2 regions of the Blautia massiliensis (ex Liu et al. 2021) genome follow, and region 2 is predicted to be linked to the other one. Evidence: predicted binding sites of a transcription regulator. Region 2 holds the regulator's gene; the other holds the start of a gene.

Region 1 (6,009 bases), on a different contig from region 2:
TGTGATGGAAACGTCAACGCCCTCTTTCCACATGATTGCAACACCTTCCGGAACGCTGTTAGCGCCGTAGCAGTTAACCTTTGCACGAAGTCCCTCAGAATAGGATTTACGGAATACTTCCTTAACCTCGTTCTTATATGGATCATACTCTGTCTCTACATATGTAAAGCCGTTGATACGGGAGATGATCTGAGCAGCATCTTTTCCAAGACCGTTCAGGATAACACGAAGAGGTTTTTTACGAACTTTGTTTGCTTTCTCAGCGATACCGATCGCACCCTCAGCTGCTGCGAAAGACTCATGTCCTGCAAGGAAACAGAAGCAGTCTGTCTCTTCCTCAAGGAGCATCTTTCCAAGGTTTCCATGTCCAAGACCTACTTTACGTGTGTCTGCAACGGATCCCGGGATACAGAAAGCCTGAAGACCTTCTCCAATAGCTGCAGCTGCATCAGCGGCTCTTCTGCAGCCTTTTTTGATCGCGATAGCTGCACCTACTGTGTAAGCCCAGCAAGCGTTCTCGAAGCAGATCGGCTGAATGCCTTTGATCTGATCGTAAACGTTCAGTCCTGCGTCTTTAGTGATTTTCTCAGCTTCTTCGATAGAAGCGATTCCATAGCTGTTTAAAACAGAATTGATCTTGTCAATTCGTCTCTCATATGATTCAAATAAAGCCATTTCCTGTAACCTCCTGATATTTTTACCTTACGAAGTGTAATTACTCTTTTCTTGGGTCGATGATCTTAACAGCATCTGCAACACGGCCGTACTGACCCTTTGCTTTCTCCCATGCTGTGTTCGGGTCATCACCTTTCTTAATGAAGTCAGTCATTTTTCCAAGGCTTACGAACTGATATCCGATGATCTCATCGTTCTCATCAAGAGCGATACCTGTAACATAACCCTCAGCCATCTCAAGGTAACGAGGTCCTTTTTTCAGAGTTCCATACATTGTACCAACCTGAGAACGAAGTCCTTTTCCAAGGTCCTCAAGACCAGCGCCTACTGCAAGTCCGTCCTCGGAGAATGCAGACTGGGAACGTCCGTAAACGATCTGAAGGAAAAGCTCTCTCATAGCTGTATTGATTGCATCACATACAAGGTCTGTGTTCAGCGCCTCCATAACGGTAAGTCCTGGAAGGATCTCAGAAGCCATAGCTGCAGAATGAGTCATTCCTGAACATCCGATTGTCTCAACAAGTGCCTCCTGGATGATTCCCTCTTTAACGTTAAGGGAAAGCTTGCAAGCACCCTGCTGCGGAGCACACCAGCCAACACCGTGTGTAAATCCGGAGATATCCTTTACTTCTTTTGCCTGAACCCATTTTGCTTCTTCCGGGATCGGAGCGGCACCATGATGTACGCCCTGTGCCACTGGACACATTTCTTCTACTTCGCGTGAATAAATCATTTTAAAACTCCTTTCAAGTATAGATTGACCGATGTTATTGAGAAAAAAAAGTTCGATAACACCCTATCGCTATTTTCTCACAAAACCTTTGTTTCGTCCAGTCATATTTAATAAAATTTTGCCATAAAACGCATAATATTGGTAGTTATTCCGGCAGTATTGCATGCCTAACTGTCAAATATTTCTGGCAACTACTGTATGTATGTGATAATATATTAGCAAGTTTAACCCTGGAGGTATATTTTTCATGAATGCATCTGTGGATTCTGTTTTTCCAGAAAAATACCGCATTCTCAGCGGAAGCGCTCTGAAGATGATCGCGGTCATCACCATGCTGATCGATCATATCGGAGCTGTGCTGCTCAGTATGTATCAGCCCGCACAGAAAATCCTGTTTACGCTTTTCGGTAGAGAATATAATGTATATCTTATTTTCCGCGATATCGGAAGAGCTGCTTTTCCCATCTTCTGTTTTCTCCTGCTGGAAGGTTTCCGGCATACACGGAGCCGGTTCCTCTATGGAAGAAATCTCCTTCTTTTTGCGCTGCTCTCAGAAATTCCGTGGAATCTGATGTTTACAAATACGCTGCGTTACGAAAGACAAAATGTGTTTTTCACGCTTTTCCTCGGATATCTGGCCTTTTGTGCCATCGAATATTTCCAGACCAGACCTTCGATGCAGCTTCTCTGCATCCTGGGACTGCTTGTTGTTTCCATTTTTCTGAAAGCAGACTATGGATGGCGGGGGTATATTTTCCTGCTGATCATGTACTATATGCGAAACGATAAGCCAGGCCAGGCAATCCTCGGAAGCTGCTGGCTTTACTATGAATGGAGAGCCTCCTTTGCCTTTCTGTCCATTAACCTGTACAATGGAAAAAGAGGCTTCATCCGCGGAAAATCAGCAAAATATTTCTTTTACTGGTTTTACCCAGTCCATATTATAGGACTGGTCATACTTCGACAGCTTTTGTTTTTATCTTAATCCCGCCCGCTCCCGGTCGGTTCATCCTTCCACGACCAATACTGCTGCATCGCATCCATCCCCCATCAAAAAAAGCTGCACTCTCTCAAAAGTGCAGCCTAAATGCGTGTCCAGAAGAATCTGTTTCTTATTTTTTCTTTACGATCTCTTTTGCATTTTTATAAATGGAATCTGCAGGAACACATCCACGTACCGGTGACAGCGGGTAGATATTAGAATTCCGTCCGATCACAGTACCGGGATTCAGCACAGAACCGCATCCGACTTCAACATGATCTCCGAGCATCGCTCCGAATTTCTTAAGACCGGTTTCGATCTTTTCATCCCCGTCTTTTACGACAACCAGCTTCTTGTCTGATTTTACGTTGGAACAGATCGATCCGGCACCCATGTGGGACTTATATCCCAGCACAGCATCTCCAACATAATTATAATGAGGAACCTGAACCTTGTTAAACAGCACTGCATTCTTAAGCTCTGTGGAATTTCCCACAACTGCGCCCTCACCAACGATAGCCTTGCCGCGGATAAATGCACAGTGGCGCACCTCGGCGTCTCTGCCAATGATAGCCGGTCCGGTGATACTTGCAGTCGGCGCAACTGTAGCGGATCTTGCGATCCATACATTTTCGCCCTTCTCCTCATATTCAGAAGGATCCAGTGTTTTTCCCAGCTTAATAATGAAATCTCCGATCTCCGGAAGAACCTCCCACGGATAGGTTTTTCCCTCAAAAAGCTCTGCTGCAATGGTCTCATTCAGATCCAGCATATTGCTGATAGTAAAATCTTTCATCATGATGATCTCTTTCCTCCCTGTCCGGAAGCTCGCTCCGGCTTCCTGTAGTTTACAGCGGCCGCATCAAAAAACTGCCGCAGGTTATACTGATAATTGCTTGCCTCCACCTGCCGGGTACGTACCCGCACAAAATGCTCCAGCTTGTCCATATATTCCTGTTCCGTGATGCTGCCCTCTGCCACATAGGTGAGCCCCTTTTCCCAGCTTGCCGTAAGCTCCGGGTTCAGAAGCTGCCGGATAGAACAATTTACCACATCAAAGATCATTTCCCCAAGAAGCGTTGGAGTGATCACCTGGGTCTTTTTGTTCAGTGCCAGATATTTGATGTTAAAAAGCTTCTTCAGGATCTCGGCACGGGTAGCACTGGTGCCGATCCCGCTTCCCTTGATCTGGGCTCGAAGCTCCTCATCCTCGATCAGCTGTCCTGCATTTTCCATGGCAAGGATCATGGAACCGGAATTGTATCGTTTGGGCGGTGAAGTCTCACCCTCCTTGATACTCAAACCGTTCACAGGAAGTATATCACCCTTTTTCAGCTTCTGCAACGCCTCCAGGAGCACAGTATCACAGGAAACCTCGTCTTCCTCTCCATTTCCGTTTTTCTCACTGTCTGAAGCCCTTTTCCGCGAAAAAGAATTAGTAGCGATCTTCAGATAGCCTTCTTCTTTGAGAACCTTAAAGGATGAAAAGAATGCCTCGCCGTCCAGCTTCGTCACAAGACTCACCTTCTGATAAACGGCCGGCGGATAAAAAATACACAAAAATCTCCGTACAATAGTCTCGTACACACGCTGCGCAGTAAGAGACACGCTTCCCAACGCATTCAATCCCTGACCGGTAGGAATGATCGCATAATGGTCTGTGATCTGCTTGTCATTCACATATCTGGTCTTTGCAATGCTTTTCCAGGATTCCATCCCCATAACCTCTGCCGCCGCAGCACCAGCCTGCTGATAATTTCGAAGACCGGATATATTCTTGTATATCTCCTTGGCCACTGCCGTGGAAAGAACTCTGGCATCCGTTCTCGGATAAGTCACCAGCTTCTTCTCATAAAGCTCCTGTACGATCCGGAGTGTCTCGTCCGGACTGATCTTAAACAGCTTTGAGCACACATTCTGAAGCTCCGCCAGGTTAAAAAGAAGCGGCGGATTTTTGTTTTCTTTTTTTCGTTCCACCTTTTCCACAATACAGGAAAGGGGCTGGTTCACCATCAGCTGATCGATCAGCATCTGTGCATGCTCTTTTTTCCTGAAGCCGTTTTCTTTATAAAGATACGGGGACTGGAAATACCGGCTGCCTTCCACAGCTCTCCATTCACCATCAAAATTTTCGCCTGCAAGTCCAATGCTGCCAAGGACACGGTAAAACGGTGTCTTCACAAAGACACGGATTTCCCGTTCTCTCCGCACCACCATGCCAAGAACACAGGTCATCACACGCCCAACTGCAATGGCCTGATATTTGGAATGGAGATAATTGGTGACACTGCTTCCGTAGCGCAAGGTCAGAACTCTGGAAAAATTGATTCCCATAAGATAATCTTCCTTTGCGCGGAGATACGCAGATGCTGCCAGATTATCATACTCCGAAATATCCTTCGCTTCACGGATCCCTCTTAAGATTTCTTCCTCTGTCTGGGAATCGATCCACACACGTTTCTGGACTTTTCCCCTTACTCCTGCCATCTGGGCTACCAGACGGTAGATATATTCACCCTCACGTCCAGAGTCGGTACACACATAAATGGTATCCACATCCGGCCGGTTCAGCAGTCCTTTTACGATCTCGAACTGCTTTTTGACCCCGGGGATCACTTCATATTTAAATTCGCGCGGCAAAAAAGGCAGGGTATCAAAACTCCACCTTTTAAACTTGATATCATATTTTTCGGGATAGCTCATGGTAACCAGGTGTCCTACACACCAGGTTACCACAGAATCATCAGATTCCAGATATCCGTCTTTTCTCTGACCGTTGATCTTCAAAGCCTTCGCAAATTCCTGTGCCACGCTGGGCTTCTCCGCTATGTATAAAGCCTTTGCCATACTATTTATCTGCACTCATCTTTCTAAGCGGCCATGCCAGAAGCACACCTCCGCCAACTATATTTCCCAGTGTTACGATCACCATGCTTTTAAGCATAGCGCCGACAGACAATCCTGGCACCATACAGAATGCAACTGTAAAAATACCCATATTTGCAATACAATGCTCAAATCCGCTGACAACGAAACCTGAAATACAGATCACGATCATCAGGAACTTGCCTGACTCACTCTTCAGCTTAATGCCGCAGAGAACAGCAAGACAGACGAAGAAATTACAAAGTACCGCACGGAAAAACATCTGTCCTGCCGGAATACTCAGTTTTCCGTTTATAAATCCGGCAAAATAATCTGCTGTACCGGACGCTCCGGCACCTGCAAAAATCAGCGCCAGGATCAGGCATCCCACAAAATTGCCGATGTAACTGATTCCCCAGACCTTTCCAACATCTTTCCATGATACGCTCTTGTCATACGCACCAAAAGCCATTACCAGATTGTTACCGGTAAACAGCTCTCCTCCTACCATTGCGATCAGCAGGACCGCAATAGAGAACACGATGGCTCCAAGGAATTTCCCCCATTCCGGGAATGTCTTGGAAAATACATTTCCAACAACGTTACTGTAGATCATCGCCACATCAATAAAAAATCCGGCCATGATCGCCCGCATAAAGTATTTTCCGAAATTGCTGTTCAGTAAGTTTATCTTACCCTTCGCAGCGGTTGACAGTTTCTCTACATCCTCCCTGTTCATAAATAGCACCTCCAC
Region 2 (8,020 bases):
TCTGGTAAAGCGTTCTGTAACAAACGTTCCTCCATAGCTTACCGCTGTTCCACGTTCCACATTTTTCACATAGGATACATGACTTTTCAGCTCCATTGCAGGTGTCAGCTTCACAATATCACGTTCTACCTCCTCTGACGGATAAATACCGTAAATGGTGATGCCGGCACGAACGACATTGAGATTTGCTTCCGGAACACGGATGATACCTGCACTGTTGGAGCAGTGACGTACCGGAATATGAACGCCTCTTTTTTCCAGAAGCTCTGCAAAACGGAGATAACGGTCCAGCTGCACCAGTGCAGGAGAACGGTCGGTCTCATCCGCCCTGGCAAAATGAGTAAACATTCCCTCGATCACCAGATTCGGGATTTTTGAGATTTTTTCGATCTTTACCGCATTTTCCGGAATATCCGCATATCCGATCCTTGTCATTCCCGTATCCAGAGCCAGATGAATATGTACATTTTTTCCAATGCGTGCACCTGCTTTTGCATATTCTGCTGCTGTATTAAGATCCGATATGGTGATCCGGATATCATTGGCTGCAAGTTCCTCATAATATTCCTCAAATACAAGGCCAAGGATCAGGACAGGCTTGGTGATCCCTGCATGCCGAAGCTCCAGTGCCTCCTCTGCAGTAGCTGTTGCAAATCCCCAGATATAGTCATAGTCCTGGATCAGACGGGCAATAGCTCTGGCACCATGGCCATAACCGTCTGCCTTGATCACAGCGATGATCTTTGTCCCTTCTTTGACATTTTTATGCATTTCCTCAAAATTGTGGGCAATGGCATCCAGTGATACCAGTGCTTTTACTCTCTCGTATTTTTTCATAATCCCGACTCCTCTTCACCTATAGCTAATGCCTTGGGCAGATATTCTATGATATCTCCTGCCAGCATACTGCGCTTTCCTTTTTCAGCGGCTGCAAGATCACCGCATAGTCCGTGAAGATAAACACCTAACGCGGCCTTTAAAACCATGGGAGGCTGTTCCTCCGTTTTCAGATACATACATAACACTGCTGCCAGGATCCCGGAAAGCACATCTCCGCTTCCTGCAGTTGCCATTCCGGAATTACCGGAAAGATTCAGATACATCTGGCCTTTCTCATCTGCGATCACCGTACATGCATCCTTCAATACGCACACAGAGCCTGTTTCCGCAGCACATTTCAGTGCAGTATCTGCGATCTCATGCTGGATCTCCTGGATCGTTCTGCCACTGAGCCGGCTCATTTCTCCGATATGCGGTGTCAGGACTACATGCTCTCCCAGATACTGATACCACTGTGGATGTGCAGCCAGAAGGTTCAGGCCGTCCGCATCCAGGATCAGCGGCTTTTTCTCCCGGGCAGCCGCCGTGAGAAACCACTGTTCTCTCTCACGGCTGGCCACTGATGTTCCAAGTCCCGGTCCGATCACGATCACATCACACCAGGATAGAAGCTGTTCATTGGATTCCTGATCAAAGCGGCTGCAGACCATAGCCTCCGGAAGGAGTATCTGCAGTGGGATCCTGTTGGCTTCCACAGTCTGGATCTTTACCATTCCCGCACCGGCACGAAGTGCTGCACTGGCGCTTAAATAAGCGGCTCCGCACATTCCCTCACTTCCGGTCACAAAGAGCACTTTTCCGAAGGTACCCTTGTTTCCGCCGGGATCACGTTCCGGAAACAGCTTCAGATCTTTATTTTCCAGACAGGCGGCAGATGCAGTCACAGCTTCCTGCTCATAGATCCCGATATCGGCGGTAACGATCCTTCCTGCATACAGTCTTCCCGGATAAAAGCAAAGACCTCTTTTCCGGTAGGCAAATGTGACAGTCAGATCGGCGCTGAAGGCAATTCCCATTTCCAGGCCAGTATCTCCGTTCACTCCTGACGGGATGTCAACTGCGATCTTTTTGGCCCTCGCACTGTTCATCTCATGGATGATATCAGCATAATGCCCCTCGATCGGACGCGTCAGGCCTACCCCAAACACGGCATCTACTATAGTAGTATATTCACTCCACTGCGGGTTATTCACCTCCGGGACACGATAACCGGAAGCGATCTTATACTGAAGAGCTGTCTCTCTGGTCATTTTATCTTTGTTTCCGACCATATAAAACTCTACCCGGATCCCCTTCAGATGGAACAATCTGGCAACAGCGATACCGTCACCGCCATTATTTCCGCTTCCGCAGACTACCAGGATCCTTTCGTCCTTCTGGAGATACTTTTCTGTTTCCTCTACCACCTTCAGTGCTGCCCGCTCCATCAGAACCTCGGAGGGAACTCCGATCTCACGGATCGTTGTGGAGTCCAGATCCTTCATTTCTTTGCAGGTAACAAGCTTCTTCATTCTGTCTTCTGCCTCCCCTCTGTCATAGAGAAAGCTGCCGTTTCCGGCAGCTTAACAATTCTTAATTATCCACATGTTCCTGCCTGTATTTGCTGAGATTATAAGACAGTGTCATCAGACTCTCGGAAAGATGAACGTTCTCTACGATCACATCATCCGGTGTCTCAAGATCGAGATGTGCAAAATTCCAGATTGCCTTGATCCCGTTCTCCACCAGGATATCTGCCATTTCCTTGGCTTTATTCTTGGGAAGTGTCAGAATCGCGATCTCCACGTTATTCTCTCTCAGGAAAAACGGAAGCTCACTGAGCATCTGGATCTCAAGTCCACGGACTGCGATGCCCTCAAGCACAGGATTTACGTCAAAGATACCAACCAGCCTGAAGCCACGCTTCTCAAAATCCACATAATTGGCAAGTGCCTGTCCCAGATTACCGGCACCCAGAATGATCATCGGATGAACGGTATCCAGTCCCAGGATCTTACCGATCTCTGTATAAAGATAATGTACATTATAGCCATACCCCTGCTGCCCAAAACCGCCGAAATTATTAAGATCCTGACGGATCTGAGAAGCTGTGGTATGCATCTTCTTACTTAACTCATTGGAAGAAATACGTTCTACATTGTCTTCCATCAGCTCTCCTAAGTAGCGGTAATAGCGTGGCAGACGCTTAATCACCGCTTTCGAGATTTGTTTTGTCTCCACGATAGTTTTCCTCCTTACCTTACACTAGGTTAATTATAACGAATTGACATTTTCCTGTCAATTAAAGTTGTCTATTCTGTACAAATTTCCTTATAATTTTTCTAATAATTGATTTTTTCTTTGAAATCCTGGCGGTTTCCGTTATAATAGGTGGAGGATTTTCCCTGTTTTATGACCAGACAGAGACAATTCTTTATACAGGAGGACAGTTTTTATGATTTTATCATGTCAAAATATATGCAAAGCCTTTGGCGAAAAAGTAATTTTAAATGACGCATCCTTCCATATTGAAGACCGGGAAAAAGCGGCCCTTATCGGATGCAACGGTGCAGGAAAAACAACCCTTCTTCGGATCATCATGCAGGAAATTTCCGCTGATTCCGGCAATGTTGTTCTTGCACGTGACAAAAATATCGGCTATCTGGCCCAGTATCAGGACATTCACGGGCACCATACGATTTATGAAGAACTTCTTACCACCAAGCAGCACATCATTGATATGGAACGCCGCATCCGTAATCTGGAGCAGGAAATGAACCATGTACAGGGCGAGGACCTGAACCGTCTGATGGAGACTTACACCCGTCTTACCCATCAGTTTGAACTGGAAAACGGTTATGCCTACAAAAGTGAACTGACCGGTGTTTTAAAGGGTCTTGGTTTTACAGAAGAGGATTTTGATAAACAGATCGAGACTCTTTCCGGAGGACAGAAAACCCGTGTTGCCCTTGGCAAGATGCTTCTCTCCAAACCGGATATCCTGCTTCTGGATGAGCCTACCAACCACCTGGATATGGAAAGTATCTCATGGCTGGAAACCTATCTTCTGAATTATCCGGGAGCTGTATTTATTGTCTCCCATGACCGTTATTTTCTTGATAAAGTTGTCACAAAGGTAGTGGAGATTGAGGCCGGACAGACCCGTGTCTACAGTGGAAACTACTCTGCCTATGCCCTTAAAAAAGCCCAGCTACGCGATGCCCAGTACAAGGCATACTTAAATCAGCAGCGGGACATCAAACATCAGGAAACTGTCATTGCCAAACTGAAATCCTTTAACAGAGAGAAATCCATCAAACGTGCCGAAAGCCGTGAGAAAATGCTGGATCGTGTACAGCGTATCGAAAAGCCTCTGGAAATTCAGGATCGTATGCGGATTTCCCTGGAACCCCGTGTATTAAGCGGAAACGATGTCCTTCATGTGGAGGAACTCTCCAAAGCATTTCCGGGACAGACTCTGTTCTCCGATATTTCTTTTGATATCAAACGTGGCGAACGTGTGGCACTGATCGGAAACAACGGAACCGGCAAAACTACCATGCTAAAGATCATCAACGGTCTTCTCGAAGCAGATGCCGGAAAATTTTCTCTTGGTTCCAAGGTACAGATCGGTTATTATGATCAGGAACATCATGTTCTTCATATGGATAAAACTATTTTCCAGGAAATTTCCGATACATATCCGACTCTTACAGAGACCGAAATCCGAAATATGCTTGCAGCATTTCTCTTTACCGGAGACGATGTATTTAAAGAAATTTCTGCACTTTCTGGTGGAGAAAGAGGCCGTGTTTCCCTCGCCAAGCTGATGCTTTCCGAAGCCAACTTCCTGATTCTGGATGAGCCTACCAACCATCTGGATATCGCTTCCAAGGAAATCCTTGAGGAAGCACTGGTAAGTTACACCGGTACAGTTCTTTATGTCTCCCATGACCGTTATTTCATCAATCAGACCGCAACCAGGATCATGGAGCTCACCAATCAGGCCGTAGTCAATTACATTGGCGATTATGATTACTATCTGGAGAAAAAAGAAGAACTGACCAGTGCCTATGCTCCGGGAATTGATTCTCCCGAGGCCCCTCAGGAAGAAAAAACTGTTTCCGAAAACAAACTTTCCTGGCAGCAGATGAAAGAAGAACAGGCGAAGAAACGAAAACGGGAAGCAGAGCTGAAAAAAGTGGAAGCCCGCATTGAGGAACTGGAAACAAGAGATAAGGAAATTGACAATACCATGGTTCTCCCGGATGTCTGCACCAACGTAGCGGAATGTACCAAATTAAGCCGTGAAAAAGCTGCCATTTCGGAAGAACTGGAAGAACTTTATGAAAAATGGGAAGAGCTGGCCTGACGGCCAGCTCTGTTATCATCACCCGGAGGAGGAACCTGTGAAAAAGAAACACCTTTATTTTTCTGCATTTGGTCTTACTTTTGCAGTTTTACTGATTTTATTTATCACCTGTGGCTACGCCCCTTTTGGCAACAAATCACTGGCTGTGGATGATGCCAGCATTCAGTATCTGGATTTTTATGCTTATTTCAAGGATGTTCTGGCGCAGAAAAACAGCATTTTTTATACATTTGGAAAAACACTGGGAGGTACCAATATCGCTGTTTTCAGCTATTATCTTTCCTCCCCGTTTATGCTTCTGAGTGTCTTTTTTCCAAAAGAAAATCTCCATTCATTTTTTGACATCCTGGTACTGCTGAAAGTATCTCTGGCTTCCATGACCTTCAGTATTTTTCTTGTGAACCGCTTCCGGAAATATCTGACAGAAAACACGGAATCTGCAAGAACTTTTTTTGTTGTCCTTTTATCCTGCTGTTACGGTCTCTGCCAGTATACCATTGTCCAGAGCAGTAATATCATGTGGATTGACGGTGTCTATCTTCTTCCGCTGATTCTTTTGGGGGTCTACCAGATCATACACGGATCATCCATCTGGAAGCTTTCTGTCTGGGTGGCATTGTCGATTCTTTTTAACTGGTACAGTGGTGGTATCAACTGTGTATTTTCCGCCCTGTGGTTTCTTTTTGAACTTGCCTTATATTTTCTGGGATCATCCAGAAAACACAGCCATGTTCCACGAAATGCCCTGGTCATGATATTCCGTTATGGCCTCTCCATGTTTCTGGGCCTTATGTGCAGCGCGGTTCTGTTTTTGCCCACTGTACTTGCCATGGGAAATTCCAACCGTGGTTCTCTGGACCTCGCGGCATTGAAGGATTTTTCTTTCGTCGGACAGCTTCCCACCATTCTGGAAAGTTACCACCTGGGCGCGCACAGTACTCCAAACAGTACTTCTCTGTTCTGTGGGACTCTGGTAATCCTGGCGGTTATTGCCCTTTTTCTTTCTTCTACGCTATCTGCACAGAAAAAAAGTCTGCTGGCCTGTTTTCTTGCTGTCATAGCACTGATTTTTTACTGGAAACCTTTTTATATGGTATTTTCATTGTTCAAAACTGTGGAAAGTTACTGGTGCAGATATTCCTATGTGGGAATTGCCGCTCTGATCTTTCTGGCTGCCTGTTTTTATCTGATTTACCTGGATGGCCATACCGCAGTTCTTCTTTCCAGAGGATGGATTATTTTTTCGGTTCTTCTGTTTTTTCTGGATAATATTCACCCCGGTGAACATACATCCAAAATCTATTTGACCGTTTTTTACGCTGCAGTTACCTTGATTTCTGTGAAACTTTTTATGTACAGCCGGAATTTTAAATCATGGAAAAAAGCAGTTATCACTCTGCTTTGTACAGGAATCATCCTTTCAGAACTGGCAGTTAACGCCAGCTTTCTGATGAATGATTACCATGCAGACGAAAACAGCCAGTACACCGCTTATTCTCAGGGTTCCCAGAAACAGATCGGAGAAATCAAGGAATCGGACAGTTCCATTTACCGGATTTCACAGACTTCCACAAAGATTCAGTACACTGACGGTGCAACTGCAAATTATAACGAAGCTCTGGCTTATAATTACCGTTCCATTTCCGGTTATACTTCCTCCCCGGACGATACACAGAGAGAATTTCTGGAACGTATCGGTTATCGCGAAAACGGTCTGAATATGAACATTACCAACTCTCCTGTCATTGCTGCAGATGCTCTGCTGGGAGTAAAATATACCTTGTCTGCCTATCCCGTTAACGGACTGACAAAACTGGATTCTATAGAGGCGGAAAACGGAAAGTTCGTATACTGTAACCCGTCTGCACTGCCGATGGCCTTTCTTTATCATGACAATTCGGAATCCATACAGACTCCGCAGACCGATGACCCGTTTGTATACCAGAATTATCTGTACAGCATTCTGTGCGGACATCCGGTTTCTCTGTATCGGCCGTTATCCTATACCTGCTCTTCCAAAGAAGATTCCGGCACTGACCAGGTATACACCCTTTCTGTTCCGGAGGGAAATTACGCATTATATGGAAACATACCCTGGGATTCTCCTATGGAAAATGCCTCTTTAAATGTAAATGACTCCTATATCAGCCGTTATTCCTGGTGGCTCAGTCCCTCAGCTTTTTATATTCCAACAGTTTCCGAAGCCACTTATGCAAAAGTTTCCATCCATTCAGATAATGGATATTTCATCCGGGATGGGGGCGAACAGTTTTATGCGCTGGATCTAGATGCCCTTGCCGCTGTTTCCAAGGAGATTTCAGGCAGAGCTGTGGAAGAGTTCCAGCTGGAAAACGGGCATGTTTCCGTTTCCTGTACTGCTGCTGATTCCAGCTCCCTGCTTTATCTCTCCATCCCTTATGACAAAGGCTGGAAAATATACAGAAACGGCCAGCAGATTACTGCCGGCCTTCTGGATGACTGCATGTATTCTATTCCTCTGACAGAAGGGAAAAACCAGATCGAGCTTCGTTACATCTGCCCGGGAATCCGCGCCGGAATTCTTCTCTCTGTTTCCGGAATCCTGCTCACGCTGCTGATCTCCCTTCTTGAACACAAAATCGGTTACAAAAAAATAAATTATAATTCTTTCAGAAGAATTTCCGCAAACTGCGGCGCACAGGCGAGGATGTCCTCATTTTTCAGATAGGACGGTTCCTCGCCTTTCCAGTTCTTCACAATACCGCCTGCTTCACGAAGAATAATGGTTCCCGCAGAATAATCCCAGGGTTTCAGGTCACGTTCAATATATCCATGCTCCCTTCCGCAGGC

What was found. The regulator Rex, encoded in region 2, represses fermentation and respiration genes when NADH is low (regulators of the CRP and FNR family bind a similar motif). The targets are predictions, from matches to a motif close to ATTGTTAANTANTTAACAAT.
Region 1: ACTNDQ_RS10835 (iron-sulfur cluster assembly scaffold protein) is a predicted target of Rex. The motif match lies at 1,612-1,631, and genes of this name have one in related genera.

The regions. Positions count from the first base shown of each region.
Region 1 covers NZ_JBQHWA010000024.1:38,620-44,628, reverse strand. Annotated here, with positions in the region: gene ACTNDQ_RS10840 (GGGtGRT protein) at 1-675, opposite strand, end outside; gene ACTNDQ_RS10835 (iron-sulfur cluster assembly scaffold protein) at 716-1,408, opposite strand; gene ACTNDQ_RS10830 (TraX family protein) at 1,656-2,393, shown strand; gene ACTNDQ_RS10825 (transferase) at 2,521-3,189, opposite strand; gene ACTNDQ_RS10820 (DNA topoisomerase) at 3,186-5,237, opposite strand; gene ACTNDQ_RS10815 (formate/nitrite transporter family protein) at 5,239-5,994, opposite strand.
Region 2 covers NZ_JBQHWA010000013.1:717-8,736, reverse strand. Annotated here, with positions in the region: gene alr (alanine racemase) at 1-837, opposite strand, end outside; gene ACTNDQ_RS06890 (NAD(P)H-hydrate dehydratase) at 834-2,351, opposite strand; gene ACTNDQ_RS06885 (redox-sensing transcriptional repressor Rex) at 2,413-3,060, opposite strand; gene abc-f (ribosomal protection-like ABC-F family protein) at 3,275-5,191, shown strand; gene ACTNDQ_RS06875 (YfhO family protein) at 5,229-7,898, shown strand; gene ACTNDQ_RS06870 (inositol monophosphatase family protein) at 7,829-8,020, opposite strand, start outside.